DNA from 2 places in the Brevibacillus sp. NRRL NRS-603 genome. Region 2 is predicted to be linked to the other one. Evidence: a T-box and tRNA genes for the amino acid it is inferred to sense, from the RefSeq annotation. Region 2 holds a T-box; the other holds one or more tRNA genes.

Region 1 (5,441 bases), on a different contig from region 2:
GGCCGAAGGGGACGGTTTGCTAAACCGTTAGTATGCGCAAGCGTAGCGAGGGTTCGAATCCCTCACTCTCCGCCATATGTTTTAATCTCATAGCTTCATGGCGGTGTAGCTCAGCTGGTTAGAGCGTTCGGTTCATACCCGAAAGGTCGGGGGTTCGATTCCCTCCGCCGCTACCATATTAGTTGCGGTCGTGGTGGAATTGGCAGACACACCATCTTGAGGGGGTGGCGGGGCGACCCGTGCGAGTTCGAGTCTCGCCGACCGCACCATACTTCATAATCCTGGCCCGTTGGTGAAGCGGTTTAACACAGCAGCCTTTCACGCTGTCATTCAGGGGTTCGAATCCCCTACGGGTCACCTAGCAAAACGCCCATATCAATATGGGGCCCCCGCAAAGTACTCGGAATATGCTTCAGAGCATTAACGTCACTTTGTGGGGAATGTGGAGGCTTAGCTCAGCTGGGAGAGCATCTGCCTTACAAGCAGAGGGTCGGCGGTTCGATCCCGTCAGCCTCCACCACTTATATAATAGGGCAAGGAAGGTCAGTCAACACTGACACTCGATAGTCCTGATCGTCGCGGGATGGAGCAGCTCGGTAGCTCGTCGGGCTCATAACCCGAAGGTCGCAGGTTCAAATCCTGCTCCCGCAACCAAATATGGAGCTGTGGTGAAGTTGGAGTTCACGCCGGTCTGTCACACCGGAGGTCGCGGGTTCGAGTCCCGTCAGCTCCGCCATTTTTCTTAAAGAATGGCAAAGATTATTCATAAATGGCTCGGTAGCTCAGTCGGTAGAGCAGAGGACTGAAAATCCTCGTGTCGGCGGTTCGATTCCGTCCCGAGCCACCATTAATTAAATTCAACTGCGCCGGTATAGCTCAATTGGTAGAGCACCTGACTTGTAATCAGGGGGTTGTGGGTTCAAGTCCTATTGCCGGCACCACCATTGGGGTATAGCCAAGCGGTAAGGCAACGGACTTTGACTCCGTCATTCCTAGGTTCAAATCCTAGTACCCCAGCCATTTGCGAGCCATTAGCTCAGTTGGTAGAGCATCTGACTTTTAATCAGAGGGTCGAAGGTTCGAGTCCTTCATGGCTCACCAGTTTTTTAGCTGAACAAGCAAAGCTGCGTGATAGTAAAAGCAATGCCTTTTCTGTTCTAAGTAAAATGCGGGTGTGGCGGAATGGCAGACGCACCAGATTTAGGTTCTGGCGGGCAACCGTGGGGGTTCAAGTCCCTTCACCCGCACCATACTATGACAGAAAGCTTTGTCCTCAGTACTAACCTCATAAGATGTAACATGCGGACGTAGCTCAATTGGTAGAGCGTCGCCTTGCCAAGGCGAAGGTCGAGGGTTCGAGACCCTTCGTCCGCTCCATTTATTTGTGCCCTTAGCTCAGCTGGATAGAGCGTTTGACTACGAATCAAAAGGTCGGGAGTTCGAATCTCTCAGGGCACGCCATATTTCATATGAAATCGAAGAGTAGGAATAGATCCTACTCTTTTTTTTATAATTCGTTGTGTATTTTTGCAAATTTTAAGCATTTTTCCCTTGTATCTCCTATTTGCATCCATTACTTTAGAATTACGCTGAAAGCATGGAGGAACAGCTGTTACAAACCTGCGGAAGAATATCATGGAACAGGAGTTGTATCAACATGAACCCTATCAAATTGGAACAAGTAAATCCTGCAATAGCCAGTTTAATCGATAATATAGAAAAAGTATTGATTGGTAAACGTTCTGTAATTGAACTGATGGTAGCGGCTGTTCTAGCGAATGGTCACGTTTTGCTCGAAGATGTACCAGGCGTTGGGAAGACCATGATGGTGCGTGCATTGTCCAAATCAATCAGCGGTGAGTTTAAACGTATTCAATTTACCCCAGATTTGTTGCCAACGGATGTGACAGGGGTTGCTATCTTTAATCAAAAAAGTCTGGAGTTTGAGTTCCGTCAAGGGCCGATTTTTGCAAATGTCATTCTTGCAGACGAAATCAACCGGACTTCGCCAAAAACACAATCCGCACTCTTGGAAGCCATGGAAGAGCGCTCGGTAACAATCGATGGTGCTACGTATCGATTGGCAGAGCCGTTTTTTGTGATGGCAACGCAAAACCCATTAGAGTATGAAGGGACCTTCCCATTACCTGAAGCTCAATTGGACCGATTTTTCATGCAAGTAAGCTTGGGGTATCCAACGGTAGAGGAAGAAATGCGGATGTTGTCCAGATTCTCGTCAGCGAATCCATTGGAAGAGCTTCAACCGGTTATGACCACCGCCGAGCTTGCGGAACTACAACGCCAGGTATCGACGGTCAAGGTATCGGAAGGAATAAAAGAATACATCGTGCGTCTATGTCATCGTACGCGTGAGCATCATCATATTTATCTAGGCGTGAGCCCGCGCGGTTCCCTTGCTCTTTTCCGGGCTGTTCAGGCATTGGCATTCGTCCGTGGACGTGATTATGTCATTCCAGATGACGTGAAGGAACTAGTTCCAGTAGTGTTTGCACACCGTATGATTGTGAAACCAGAAGCAAGACTGGAAGGAGCAACCGTAGATCGGGTGTTGGCTATGATCTTGTCTGAGACCCGTGTCCCGGTAAGCTAAGGCGGTGATTGCAGATGAGACAGCAAAGGTGGGGTAAGCTCAAGGCGATTGCATTAGTCCTGATCACTTATGTATTCGCAAAATTTCAAGGTGGCTTCTCAAGCTGGTTTCTTTTCTATAGTAGTTTGGTGTTTCTCCTGTATGAAATTGTCGCTTATGTACTCATGTTCACGAAGCTAGAAGTCGAGCGTGAATTAGATCGCAATCGTTTGCAGGATGGGGAAGACGTCATTGTAACGATACGCCTGCGCCGGAGGATTTGGTTTCCGCTGGGCTGGAATATGGTTATGGAGCCGTTGCCGGCGAGGCTGGCTGGCGTGTATGAGCCTCATCGACAACTGATATTCCCGTGGTTCAAAAGGGAAGTCGAGTTTCGGTATGTCATACCCAATGTACCGAGGGGATACTATCGTCTCGATGAATGTGTAGTGAGTGGCGGAGATTTTTTTGGATTTTTTGAGCGTCGCAAGGTTTATTCGATATCGCAGGAGTTTCTCGTTTATCCAAAATACAAGGAATTGACCCATTGGGCCCTGGGTGACGGGAGCTTCAGCGGGACGGTGCATGTCTCCCATCGACGTTCTGACGATGTAGCAGCAGTACGCGGCGTTAGAGACTATCATCGGGGCGATCGATTGAGCCAGATTCATTGGCGCGCTTCCGCACGGGGGACGGGTCTGAAGACGAAGGAATTTGAACATCAGGCGATGAATCAGGCTGTCTTTTTCCTTGATGTAGAGAAGGCGAGCTACCAAGGGAAGCCTGTGCACTTGTTCGAAACAGCGGTGAAGCTAGCAGCGAGTCTTGTAGCTTACGCCAATCGGAATCAATACCATTATGGGCTCGTGTACAAGCAAGCAGAACGTATATCGATACCACCAGGGCTGTCCCATGCCCATTTCCTCAGAGTTTTTGACCAATTAGCACGTGTCGCGCCAGAAGGACAAGAGTTATTTGCAAAAATTGTGGGAAGAGAAGCATTGGAGCAACCTCAAGGGGTCACTTTGATTATTATTACACCGCATGTAGAAAAAACGTTGATCAGTCGTTTGGTCACACTCGCTCAAAAAGGCAGACGGGTGCAGTTGTTTCTCATGCAGAACGAGTCAACGATTTCGCATGAACAAAAGCAAGCGTTGCAGCTGCTTGGCGCAAACAAAGTAACATGTACGTCTATTCACATGGATGATCAAGAGTGGAAACGGATTGGAGGTGCATAGACTCATGAGCGTTTGGAAGCGTCCAACGATTTGGGAATGGGTCTTGGCCCTTTTTCTGTTCCTGATGTTAAGAGAGTGGCTGATTCCTCTACAGACATTGACCGATACGGGCGTTCTGTGGCCGTTTTATGCGATTGTGGGTGGAGTTGTTATCATTGACCTGTTGATCCCTTATCGGTGGTTAACCTTGCCGATCAAGGCACTGGGGCTAATGGTGCTTTTGCATGCTACTCTATTTGACAAACCGTTTTTTGACTCGGAATGGATTAGTGAATTGTACGGGCAGATGATTCATGATCTTCCGTTAGCGTTTCAACAGGATTGGGCCAACATGTCGATCTTGTCGCGGAATACCATGTTTGACCTTGTCTTGGTGTTATTAGCGACGATGTTAACGTATCTGGTGCTGGAACAGCGACAAGGCTTATGGTTTGTCTTTTTGACGGAGCTGTATTTGGCTGTGTTGGATACCTTTCTCCCGTATGATGCCAGTGCAGGGGTTGTACGGACGCTGATTATTGGTTTCCTGATGCTGTCCATTAGCCATCTGATGAAGATGACGAACATGGCAACATTGGCAGGGAAGAGAAGCCGAATCATGTTCAACTCACTCCTGGCTTCGGTGTTGGTCATTATGGCTTGCATAGGCATCGGTTATGCTGCACCGAAGGAAGGGCCGTCATGGCCTGATCCGATCGCCTTTTTAACAGGGAAAGGAAACGATACCCCTGTTGGCGTGATGAAAAAAGTAGGATACGATAACAACGACGAACGGTTGGGCGGTCCTTTCCTGCAAGATAACACATTAGTGTTTATTGCAAAGACGAACGAGCGCAGCTATTGGCGCGGTGACTCGAAGGACGTGTATACGGGAGTTGGCTGGGAAAAAGGCGATAGAGAGTATGAGTCAATCCTGGACCCGCAAACCTATACATGGGAGAATACGTTGTTCCAAGGGCTTGAAACGAAGAAGGTTCAAGCTACATTAGAATTTAAAGGCCCGCAGCAATTCCCGACTGTCTTTTATCAAGGTCAGCTGAAAAAGGTGAGCAACTACGCTCCACCAGAGGCAACCGTTGTTTATGACAAAATGAATCAGCAACTAGAAGTACGGGCGGGAAAAATCAACTTGGTTCAGCTGAGTGAGAAAAACGGTCGGCCAGAGTACGGCCCCAATCCGCTTTTGCTAAAACTGAATCAATACAAGGTCGAGGCAGAAGTGCCGATTGTCAGTGAAAAGGCCGTAACGAATGCCGGAACGAACTATCCGGATGAGATCAAAGAACGCTATTTGCAAGTGCCAGCCTCGGTGCCTCCGAGAGTGAGAGAGCTCGCTGCAACGATTACCAAGGATGCGAAGACTCCTTATGACAAAGTGAGAGCGATCGAGAATTACTTGCGCTCAAGTGGAAAATATAAGTATGAAACGAAAGACGTTCCAGTCGCTGCAGAAGGTCAGGATTTTGTCGATCACTTCTTGTTTGACAGCCTTCGAGGGTACTGTGACCATTTTTCCACCTCGATGGCGGTTATGCTTCGTACTCTGGATATCCCGACACGTTGGGTCAAGGGCTTCGCTCCTGGTGAACGAGTAGGAACGGATGCGCTTA
Region 2 (10,365 bases):
CGAGCTTTTCGCCCTCATTTGCCAATCGAACGACAATAGAGCGATCAGCTACCTGTGTCGCATCGAAAGCATGCAGCGGCTGACCGTACTCGAGCAGGACGTAGTTCGTTACGTCTACCACGTTATTGATCGGACGAATTCCCGCAGCCATCAGGCGATTTTTCATCCATTGCGGAGATGTCGCGATTTTGGCGTTGGTGAAGTGACGCCCGTGGTATTGATAGCTTTCATTAGTTGCTTCGATCTTAACCTGGATCGGGTTGTCGCCGCCGTTTTCGGTCAGCTCGATTTGTGGAAATACCACGTCTTTGCCCAAAATAGCGGCTACCTCGTAAGCAACCCCCAGCATGCTCAAGCAGTCCGAGCGATTCGGCGTCAGTCCCAATTCCAGCACATAGTCATCCAAGCCAAGGTATGAAACGGCATCCATTCCGATTTCCGCATCCGCTGGCAGAACCATAATGCCTTCTTGCTGATCCTTTGCCAGAAGCTTGTCGTTTAAGCCCAATTCTTTGGCAGAGCAGATCATCCCTTGGGATTCTACACCGCGCAGCTTGGAGCGCTTGATGTTCAGACCACCTGGGAGCTTCGCACCGATCAGGGCAACAAGAACTTTTTGTCCCTTGTCTACGTTTGCTGCTCCACAAACGATTTGCAGATCTTCTCCTTGTCCTGCATCAACGACGCATACGTTGAGACGGTCTGCATCTGGGTGTTTGCTGCGTTCTTTTACATAACCGATCACAACACCGGATACACCTGCGTTGCGCGATTCAACTGCGTCTACTTCAATCCCACTGCGAGTCAGCTTTTCAGCCAGCTCCTGGGGCGTCGTTCCACTCAGATCGACGTATTCAGATAACCATTGGTACGATACCTTCATCTTTGCCTCTCCTCTCTAGCCTCGATTGAACTGACGCAGGAAACGAACGTCGTTGGTATAAAAATGGCGGATGTCCTCTACCGCGTATTTGAGCATCGCAATTCGTTCTACACCCATACCGAATGCAAAGCCGCTGACTTCTTCAGGGTTGTAACCAGCCATTTCCAATACGCGCGGGTGTACCATACCAGCACCCAAAATCTCGATCCAGCCTGTTTGCTTACATACACGGCAACCTTGACCGCCGCAGTTGAAGCATTGCAGGTCTACTTCAACGGAAGGCTCCGTGAACGGGAAGAAGCTTGGGCGAAGACGAATTTGTTGGTTTTCCCCGAACATTTGACGGGCAAACGTCAAAAGGGTACCTTTCAAGTCACTCATCCCGATTTTTTTATCAATCACGAGACCCTCGATCTGCGTGAATTGGTGGGAATGTGTCGCATCGTCATCATCGCGGCGGTACACTTTACCCGGACAGATCATTTTGAGTGGGGTCTTGCCTTCTTTTTTCAACATCGTACGTGCTTGCACAGGAGATGTCTGCGTACGGAGCAGTAGTTCTTCTGTGACGTAAAACGTATCTTGCATATCGCGTGCCGGATGATCCTTCGGCAGGTTCAGCATCTCGAAGTTAAAGTGGTCCATTTCTACCTCAGGACCTTCTGCCACCTCAAAGCCCAGGCCGATGAAGATGTCTTCGATCTCTTCAATGATCCGAGAAAGGGGGTGCATGGTGCCTGCTGGTACTGGACGTCCTGGCAGTGTCACATCGATCGTTTGAGAAGAAAGCTTGGCATTCAAAGCCGCCTCTTCAAAAGCTTTTTGTTTGCCAAAGAACGCTGCTTCCAGCGCTTCCCTTACTTCATTCACCAGTTGACCGACAACTGGACGCTCTTCTGGGGTCAGGCTGCCCATGCCGCGCAGAAGTTCTGTCAACTCGCCCTTTTTCCCCAGGTATTTGACGCGCAAATCCTGAAGTTGTGCGGCTTCTGTCACTTGGCTGATTTGGCCCAGTGCGGACTCTTTCATTTCTTGCAACCGAGTTTGCACTTCGAATCGCTCCTTTATTTCTGTTTTGGAAAAAGAAAAACCCGCCCCTCAAAAAGGGACGAGTTACTTTTTTCTCGCGGTACCACCCTTGTTAGACAATTCACTTCCAGCCTGTGACAACTCCATGACAATATCACTAGTGGAAAGAGACATTTGTCTCACTTCAGATCATTGGTAACGGGTATGACCCGGCTGCTCCTACTGTGCAAAAAGCGGTTCAGAGTGCGGCTTTGGAGTGAATTCGGCAGCTATCATGTTAAAGATGCTCGCAGTCTGTGACATCTTCTCCCTGAAAAACAGATAGGTCCTGCGTACTAGTCTCCGTCATCGCTTTACGTTATAATTGTGACGTAAGGAAAATTATAGCGCAACAAGAGAGAACTTTCAATTCTACAAATGTTACATATCACGAGAGTGTTTTCATGTGTATGTTACCCATTCGAAAGGGGATTTTGACATGATTGACAATGTTTCCGCCCTTTACGATAAGACAAGCAGCTGCCGCCATTGCCAAGCGACCTTTTCGACCAAAAGAATCAGAAGCGGCACGTTGACGATGGTCCATCGCGACAGCGATTTTTATACCACTTTTAAAGAGCAATCTTTAAATCCCATTTTATATACCGTCAATGTCTGCCCTGAATGCGGCTTTGCTTTTACGGATCAATTCCGGGACAAGCTCGCCCCCTGGCAAAAACAAATTGTGGATGAACAAATCTCCTCGAAATGGAAGCCAAAAGATTTTGGCAAGGTTCGACATGTACCAGAAGCCATCGTCAGCTACAAGCTCGCCATTTACGCAGCTGAAATAACGGATCAGCCCCATTCCGTAAAAGCAGGTCTGTATTTGCGCCTTGCATGGCTTTATCGACTCGAGAAAAATGTCGCGGAAGAAATGCGCTTTATCGATATGGCCGTGGAAGAATATGAACAATCGTATATTCATTCTGACTATACACGTAGTGACAAGGAAATGACCGAAGTCCGCTTGCTGTACTTGATTGGTGAGCTCTATCGCAGACTCGAAAAGTTTGACTTGGCCATCAAGTATTTCGGCAAGGCACTCGCCTTTCGCAACCACACCATTGAGAGCGGCATTATCCGGATGGCGCAAGATCAATGGCAACTCGCGCGTGAAGAGTATAAAGAGAAAAAGAACGAGCAAAAGATCGGCTAGACATGCCGATCTTTTTTCTATGCGATAATTGGAAGGATATGGCAAAAACCCCAAGGACGAGTGATTGCATCGTCTCCAGGCTACTATAGGGTTGATGTCTATTCCGGTGGCACTCAAGTGTATATATTCCATTTTAATGTAGGTCCCATGTAATCAATTTCAAAGGATCACACAAACAAAGCCGATCATCCTTAATCTCGAGGATGTCGGCTTTACCTATTATCTTCTTTTGCGCTGTGCCTCATAGACGAAAATTCCTGCCGCGACTGCCGCATTCAGTGACTCCGCACCGCCGTAGAGGGGAATGTGGACGAATTGATCGGCTTTGGCAAACATCTCTTTGGAAACGCCTCTACCTTCATTGCCTATGACCAATGCCGTTAGGCCAGCATAGTCAGCCTCGTCATAGGAAACACTGTTTTGCTCCAAAGAAGAGATCAGAACTCGCCCTCCCTTTGCCTTCCATTCATCTGCCGTCTCGACTAACGATTGCGTAAAGACCGGGATGCGGAACAGTGCCCCCATTGTGGCCCGTACTACTTTTCCATTGTAAATATCGACACTGCCACTCCCAAGTACGACACCATCGACTGCTGCCGCTTCTGCTGTGCGCAAAATCGTACCGAGATTGCCGGGGTCTTGTATTTCGTCCAAAAAGAGGAGCAGCAAGCTTCCTTGTTCCTCTCTCTTCTTATCTACCCATTTCGCCCAATCTGCTGCTGTTTTTTTCACTTCGGCCACAATTCCTTGCGGTGACTTCGTTTCGGACAGCTTCGCCAGCACTGCCTCTGAAGCCGCAATGACCTGGACAGCTTCCGGATGATTAGCCAGAGCACGTTGGCAGGCTGGGTCCATGTCACGCTGCTGATCGTAAATAACCGTGACGACCTCCGCCCCGCTTTTTAACGCCTCCTCTACCAGATGCGCCCCTTCCACGAGAAAACGCTGCTGCTCTTCCCGTCCTTTCCGGGACAGCAACTGGTGCAATCGCTTTACCAGAGGGTTTTGTACCGAAGAAATGATTTCATTTGTCATAAACCTATGCCCGCTCCTCAAATTCGCGTAAGTCTTTGTTGTTCCCGATCACCACAAGCACGTCGCCGTATTGGATGACTTCATCCGGGCTAGGAGCGATATTGAATTTATCTCCGCTTTTGATGGCAATAACGTTGACCTCGTATTTTTTCCGAATATCCAGTTGTCGCAGATTTTGACCGACCAGCTTGGACGACACAACTACCTCCGCCACACTGTAATCCTCTGCCAGCTCTATAAAGTCAAGTACGTTCGAAGAGATCAGATTGTGGGCGACCCGAACTCCCATGTCACGCTCAGGGAATACGACACGGTCAGCTCCCACCTTGTACAATACTTGTCCATGGCGCTCATTCTGTGCTTTTGCCACGATCTTTTTGACACCCAAGTCTTTCAGCGTCAATACCGTCAGGATGCTCGCCTGAATATCGACCCCAATGGCCACGACGACTACGTCAAAATTACGGATGCCGATTTCCTTCAAGGCACGTTCATCCGTAGAATCAGCTGCTACCGCGTGCGTTACATACTGAATATTTTCGTTAATACGCTCCTCGTTCTCATCTATTCCCATCACTTCATAATCCATCTCGTACAGCGTTCTCGCCACGCTAGAACCAAAACGTCCCATCCCGATAATGGCAAATTGCTTGGACATGTTAATCTTCTCCTTTACGGAACTTACCAATAACAAGCATTATAGCACAACAAAAACCTCCCCCACAAAACGGTCATAAACGTTTTGTACGAAAAGCATGGTATGCACAAATCCACGTTTACAAATACTATCTCTTGAATTCATTCTCACAAGAGAGGTGCAAGCACGGTCATGAACATTGCCTCACTCAATTTACGACAAGCGATCATGTACAAAATGCAAGGGTCAGATCCAAACGCAGTGGAAGAAACCATCAGTGATGCGATCTCAAGCGGTCAGGAGAAGACTCTCCCCGGTTTAGGCGTTTTGTTTGAAGTTTTGTGGCAAAACAGCGATGCTTCCTCCCGTCAGACGATGATTAATACCATCGCGGAGCACTTGCCTGAGCAAGCAGAAAAACCGATTTAACCACGTCTTCTTCGGAACAAAAGCAAGCTACGAAGGGAGGGACCCTATGTCCCTCCCTTTTCATTGTTCACTTCCCGAGCTTTGTGGATTTTATTGCGCATGAATTGGGTGATTGCCAGCAAGACGGGAATGATGATGGTCACGATGTATCCCAGTTTTATCAGGAGATCTGAATAAGCAAACAACTCCACTATATTTTGCGGCACTAATAATAGGTAAAAAAGCGGCACTATGATCACGATAGCACTGATTCGCTGAAAACGAATGCCTTTGCGAAGCCAGCGCCGCAGCGAAAAAACCGTCGCATAAAACATATTCCCGATTGACGTGAACACAGAAGCAACCCAAATCGCGAGGTAAGCTGACTCAAAACGTTCCAAAAACCAGCCTGCCCTCTGCGTAACCTTCACCAGTTCAAGGGAGGGCCAAACCATCCTCTGCAATTCTTCATAGCCAAATACAGCGATCCCTGCGATGACGGTAATCACATATACGACAAAGACAATACTCACACCTGTGAAACTGGCCATTCGCAGCCTTGCTCCCGGGATAGAGAAAGCAAAATAAACCATTAACAGCTCATATCCAGTGAAAACCGAATACGTATCTAAACCTGTTTTCACAACATGTTTCCATGACTCTACATGAACTGGCAATAGATTGTTCCACTCTGCATTCAAAAAGGAGACGAGAGGAATCAGGACAGAGGGCAATAGAAGAAAAGGAATCAGCAGCTCATTTACCCTTGCCAAGGTTTCAATTTCATGACAACAAAGAAATATCACGAGCAAGAGCAGAGTGACGACAATTACCTCCAACGGGGTATTAGGCAATACAGAGGTTACGATAACCTCCCCGAACAATCTGGCTACCATTCCGGCATTAAATAATTGATAGAGAATGAACAGAAAAACACATACTCCACCTGGCACTGCACCAAAAATCTGTGGCATAAATTCGACACAGGTCAGGCCAGAAAACTGGTTGCCTAAATACACGACGGACGCCACCGCTACAAATACCACCAAAACACCTGCAAGGAGACCAAGCCAGCCCATTTGATGAAGAAGAACGGTTGATGATCTCGGGATAGTCAGTAACCCCACTCCGATCATCGAATTGATCGTAATGCTGGTGAGCTGCCAGGTACCAAAATTGCGTTGCTGATTTTCCACAGTGATCGCTCTCCTATTGCATTTCCATACCAAGGCGCCGCAACTTGATTGTGTATTTTACACGAATCGGAAAATCCCTGAAATCTTCCTTCCAGTTGTGCTTCTTCCAGTATTCATGGTAATGCTTTGCACGAAGGGTAAGACCCAGCTTCAAAATGTCGCTATTGTATTGCTTTTGCAATTGCAGCAAGAGTTTTTTTGCACGTTCTTCCATTTCTTTTTTGATAAGTGCCTGCATTTGTACGATGAATTGCTCTGGCGGGATTTTTAGGTCTTCTGTTAATTCGACGATATCCCCTTGAAGCTCGCAATGGTAGGTAGCTGAAAAGGACTCCGATCCTTTTGATTTCGTATTCCCTTGTTCTTGAATCATCAGCTTTTTTTTCACAAAGTGCGGACGGAAGCTCACATAACCGTTTTTGGTATTCGGCAATGGAATGACAATGTCTCCACCTGGTTTTTCATTGCGTAGTTGGAGTAATGTCCATGACTGTACGCGATTCAGTATTCCTACCATCTTGTGCCCGCGAAACACAGCAACACCCTTCCAGCTCACCTCTTTTTTTGTGGCTTCTACATAATTAAGAAACGGCTCCATGGTTTCATTGGAGGTCTGATTGAAATAGTCACCCAACGTTTGGTCCGGGATTCTCCCTAATTTCGTTCCATTCTCGATCAACCCCATCAAGAAGACGACCGGAATTTGCTCCAGCCCCGGCTTGATTTCCAGCAGAGTAGAGGCCTTGCCTTTTACGACGATCGGCCACAAGAGGCGCCGTATTTGCGGTTCGCGGCGAACACTGTCCATAATGTCTTGAATCCCCTCCTTGGCGACCTCCTCACTCAAGGCAAGAACACGCGTATGTCCAAGAAACAATCGTTGGTTCAATCGCATTTGCAGGTTGTTGGTAGCATCTGTTACCGTTCGTCCCGTGGCGCTCATGATTTTCACTGCATCCGCATTGCTTCCTCCCCCCTGCCCGCTGCTACCCGCGATTTTGATCGGAATTGGAATTTGGACGGTCATTTTAAACAAGTTTTCATCCTCTTCTGCCTGATCGATCGCAATCGCCAATACTGATGCCCGCTCTTCCAATTCACGCCTGTCCCAACACCCGGTCAATAGGCATATACAGATGAAAAACAGAGTAAAGCACCTCAGATACTTACCCATCGACATCCTCCTCCTCCCGTTTGGACATCATGTCACGGATGAGTATGACTACCCAGTAAACGACAGGGATGAGCAAATTGATGAATAAGCTAGACAACCCCAACAACGAAGCTACTTGAAATACCTCCGGGATGTTTTGCGGTATAAGGGAAAAGTAGAACAAAGGGACGAGCAGGATTGCAGCCATGATTCTTTGAAACCAAATTCCTTTCCGAAACAACTGTCTCAGTGAGTAAACGACGACGTAAAACGCATTTGCTACCGTAGTGAAAACAGCCGAAACCCACACCGCCAAAAAAGCCGACTCCAACCGTTCTAAAATAAATCCAGGCACCTGCGTCGTCTTGACCAATTCAAGCGTCGGCCACGTTACCCTTTGTAGTTCTTCGTATCCGAATACCGAGATACCAGCGACAACAATTAACATGTAGATCAGTGCGGCAATTAAAAGACTGTAGAATCCAGCCAATTCCTTGTTCGTGTTTTTCTGTGCATAGGCGAAAAAAACGAACATAATTTCAAATCCGGAATAGGAATAAATCCCTTCGTATACCCCCTCCGCCATCGAACGAATTGATACATGATTGATTGGCAGGAGATTCCCAAATTCCGCTTTTTGGAACGACGCAAGCGCGATGAATAGCAGCGGCAAGATAATAAAAGGAAACAATAGCTCGTTCACGCGGGCGACCACTTCCACCTCATGCATGCACAAAAAGAAAACTAGCAAAAACATTGTCATGAGCATAGCTTCCAATGGAGTCTGCCAAAGAACGGACGTCACAACCACCTCACCAAAAACCCGAGAAACGATTGCCGTGGAGAAGTACAGGTATACCAGATAGATACTAATCCAAGGAAAGCTGAATACTTTGCCCACCCAAGGCCGACTGGCCGAACCCCATACCTTGTGACTATATTCAATGAATGTTTCCCCCGGGTATCGCTTGCTCAATTTGACAATTAACCATAAGGAAACAAACGCACCTGCTGAGCCAATCAGAGGTGCGATCCAGCCTGCCTCGAATAATTTGGAGCTGGTGGTACGAGGAAGGGTCAAAACGCCGACACCGATCAAGGTACTTGTCATGAGACAAATTTGCTGCCACATCGATAGATTTTGGTGCCAGCTGTGCCCCTCGTTCCGGCTCATTTCCGGTTATCCTCCTCTCTTATTCGCGTTTTATCTTGAACATGAAACATCATCGGTCTTGTTTTCATAAGAGAATGGGGGACCCGTATGAACATGTCCTTCATTCCCGTCAGGTTGAGCGGACTAAGTGGGGTCATGTAGGGCACTCCAAACGATTTCAGTGAAGACAAGTGAATGAGGATGACGATCAAAAACAGCATAATACCGTATAATCCAAACATCCCTGCTAGGAACATTACCGGAAACCTGAGCATGCGAATGGAGATCGCTGCACTGTAGCTAGGTGATGCGAATGAACCGATTGTCGTCACGGCCACGATGATTACCATAACTGGACTGACAAGTCCGGCGGTTACCGCCGCTTCCCCTACCACGAGTGCGCCAACAATCCCGATTGTCGGACCTATGGGCCCAGGCAGCCTCACGCTGGCTTCCCTCAAAATCTCGATGGCCAGCTCCATAAACAGAGCTTCGATTAAAGATGGGAATGGAACGGTAGATCGTCCTGCCGCCATCGCAATGACCAAACGAGAAGGAATCATCTCCGGATGAAACGAGCTAAAAGCGATGTAAAGAGAGGGAAGCATCAACGCGATGCTAATACTGATAATCCGGATGAAACGGATCAAGGTCGCGATGTAAAATCGCTCGTAATAATCCTCGGGACTCTGATAAAACTGCGAAAGTACTGCCGGAGCAATTAAACCGAACGGCGTACCGTCTACCAGAATGCCTACTTTCCCTTCCAATAAATTGGCCACTACTTTGTCGGGACGTTCTGTATTTTGAATCTGCGGGAATGGAGACCATCTGCGATCCTGGATCATTTGTTCGATATAGCCGCTTTCCAGTACAGAATCCACATGAATGCTCTCTATTCTCGCAATCACTTCCTCCACCATCGGGGGATACGCAATCCCTTCGATGTACATGACATAGATGTCTGTCTGTGTTCGTTCCCCGACAACCATATGACGCACTCTGAGATTGGGGTCCTTCAAGCGGAAGCGGACCAGCGCTGCATTCACGCACAACGTCTCACAAAACCCATCGCGTGGCCCTCGTACTACTGACTCCGTCTGGGGCTCTTCCACCGAACGCCTGTCCCAACCTCTCGTGTTATTCAAGTAAGCATTTTGACACCCATCGATGATCAGTACCGCACATCCAGACAAAATATTTCGGACGATCTGCCTCAGTTTGTCTGTCAAATCCAGCTCATTTGTCGCCGGATCATGATAGGTGATATCAGGAGTCGTCATATAGCGAATAATAAAATCACTGATGACATTGCGATCCACCATGCCATCTATAAAAACGATAGCGGCTTGAGCTTTCGACTTGGTTTGAAAACGACGAACGACGAGATCGTCACACTTTCCAAACTGCGCCTGAATCAATTGGATGTTTTCTTCCACATTTGTCGTGAGCGCAACATCCGATACACTTTCCATACTCTTGTCAGAGTGCTGCTCTAACGTTTTTGACTGAAGGGCTTCTTTTCTTTTTTGCCATGCTTGAAAAAACTGGCTCATCCTGCTCACCCTTCCATGGAATGTAGCCTGCGTACAGGTACGGATAGTGTGCCCAATAATGGAAAGGAAATCCCGTAAAAGGCCCTGTTCAAAAAGAAAAACAGGTCCAAGTCGGAC

Evidence for each region. The T-box of region 2 lies ahead of pheS (phenylalanine--tRNA ligase subunit alpha). A T-box ahead of a tRNA ligase gene usually reads a tRNA of that ligase, here a tRNA-Phe.
Region 1: it has a tRNA-Phe gene. The T-box ahead of pheS (phenylalanine--tRNA ligase subunit alpha) is inferred to sense a tRNA for this amino acid. The anticodon was not compared.

The regions. Positions count from the first base shown of each region.
Region 1 is NZ_PXZN01000019.1:41-5,481, forward strand. Features, by position in the region: tRNA gene C7R94_RS17870 (tRNA-Ser) at 1-75, shown strand, start outside; tRNA gene C7R94_RS17875 (tRNA-Met) at 100-176, shown strand; tRNA gene C7R94_RS17880 (tRNA-Leu) at 185-269, shown strand; tRNA gene C7R94_RS17885 (tRNA-Glu) at 284-357, shown strand; tRNA gene C7R94_RS17890 (tRNA-Val) at 445-520, shown strand; tRNA gene C7R94_RS17895 (tRNA-Met) at 578-654, shown strand; tRNA gene C7R94_RS17900 (tRNA-Asp) at 660-736, shown strand; tRNA gene C7R94_RS17905 (tRNA-Phe) at 772-847, shown strand; tRNA gene C7R94_RS17910 (tRNA-Thr) at 866-941, shown strand; tRNA gene C7R94_RS17915 (tRNA-Gln) at 946-1,020, shown strand; tRNA gene C7R94_RS17920 (tRNA-Lys) at 1,026-1,101, shown strand; tRNA gene C7R94_RS17925 (tRNA-Leu) at 1,169-1,250, shown strand; tRNA gene C7R94_RS17930 (tRNA-Gly) at 1,302-1,377, shown strand; tRNA gene C7R94_RS17935 (tRNA-Arg) at 1,385-1,461, shown strand; gene C7R94_RS17940 (AAA family ATPase) at 1,658-2,611, shown strand; gene C7R94_RS17945 (DUF58 domain-containing protein) at 2,626-3,831, shown strand; gene C7R94_RS17950 (transglutaminase TgpA family protein) at 3,836-5,441, shown strand, end outside.
Region 2 is NZ_PXZN01000013.1:23,710-34,074, reverse strand. Features, by position in the region: gene pheT (phenylalanine--tRNA ligase subunit beta) at 1-883, opposite strand, end outside; gene pheS (phenylalanine--tRNA ligase subunit alpha) at 899-1,933, opposite strand; T-box leader at 1,985-2,270, opposite strand; gene C7R94_RS12045 (DUF2225 domain-containing protein) at 2,391-3,110, shown strand; gene C7R94_RS12040 (TrmH family RNA methyltransferase) at 3,330-4,145, opposite strand; gene C7R94_RS12035 (potassium channel family protein) at 4,150-4,803, opposite strand; gene sspI (small acid-soluble spore protein SspI) at 4,975-5,211, shown strand; gene C7R94_RS12025 (GerAB/ArcD/ProY family transporter) at 5,256-6,386, opposite strand; gene C7R94_RS12020 (Ger(x)C family spore germination protein) at 6,400-7,560, opposite strand; gene C7R94_RS12015 (GerAB/ArcD/ProY family transporter) at 7,553-8,713, opposite strand; gene C7R94_RS12010 (spore germination protein) at 8,710-10,248, opposite strand.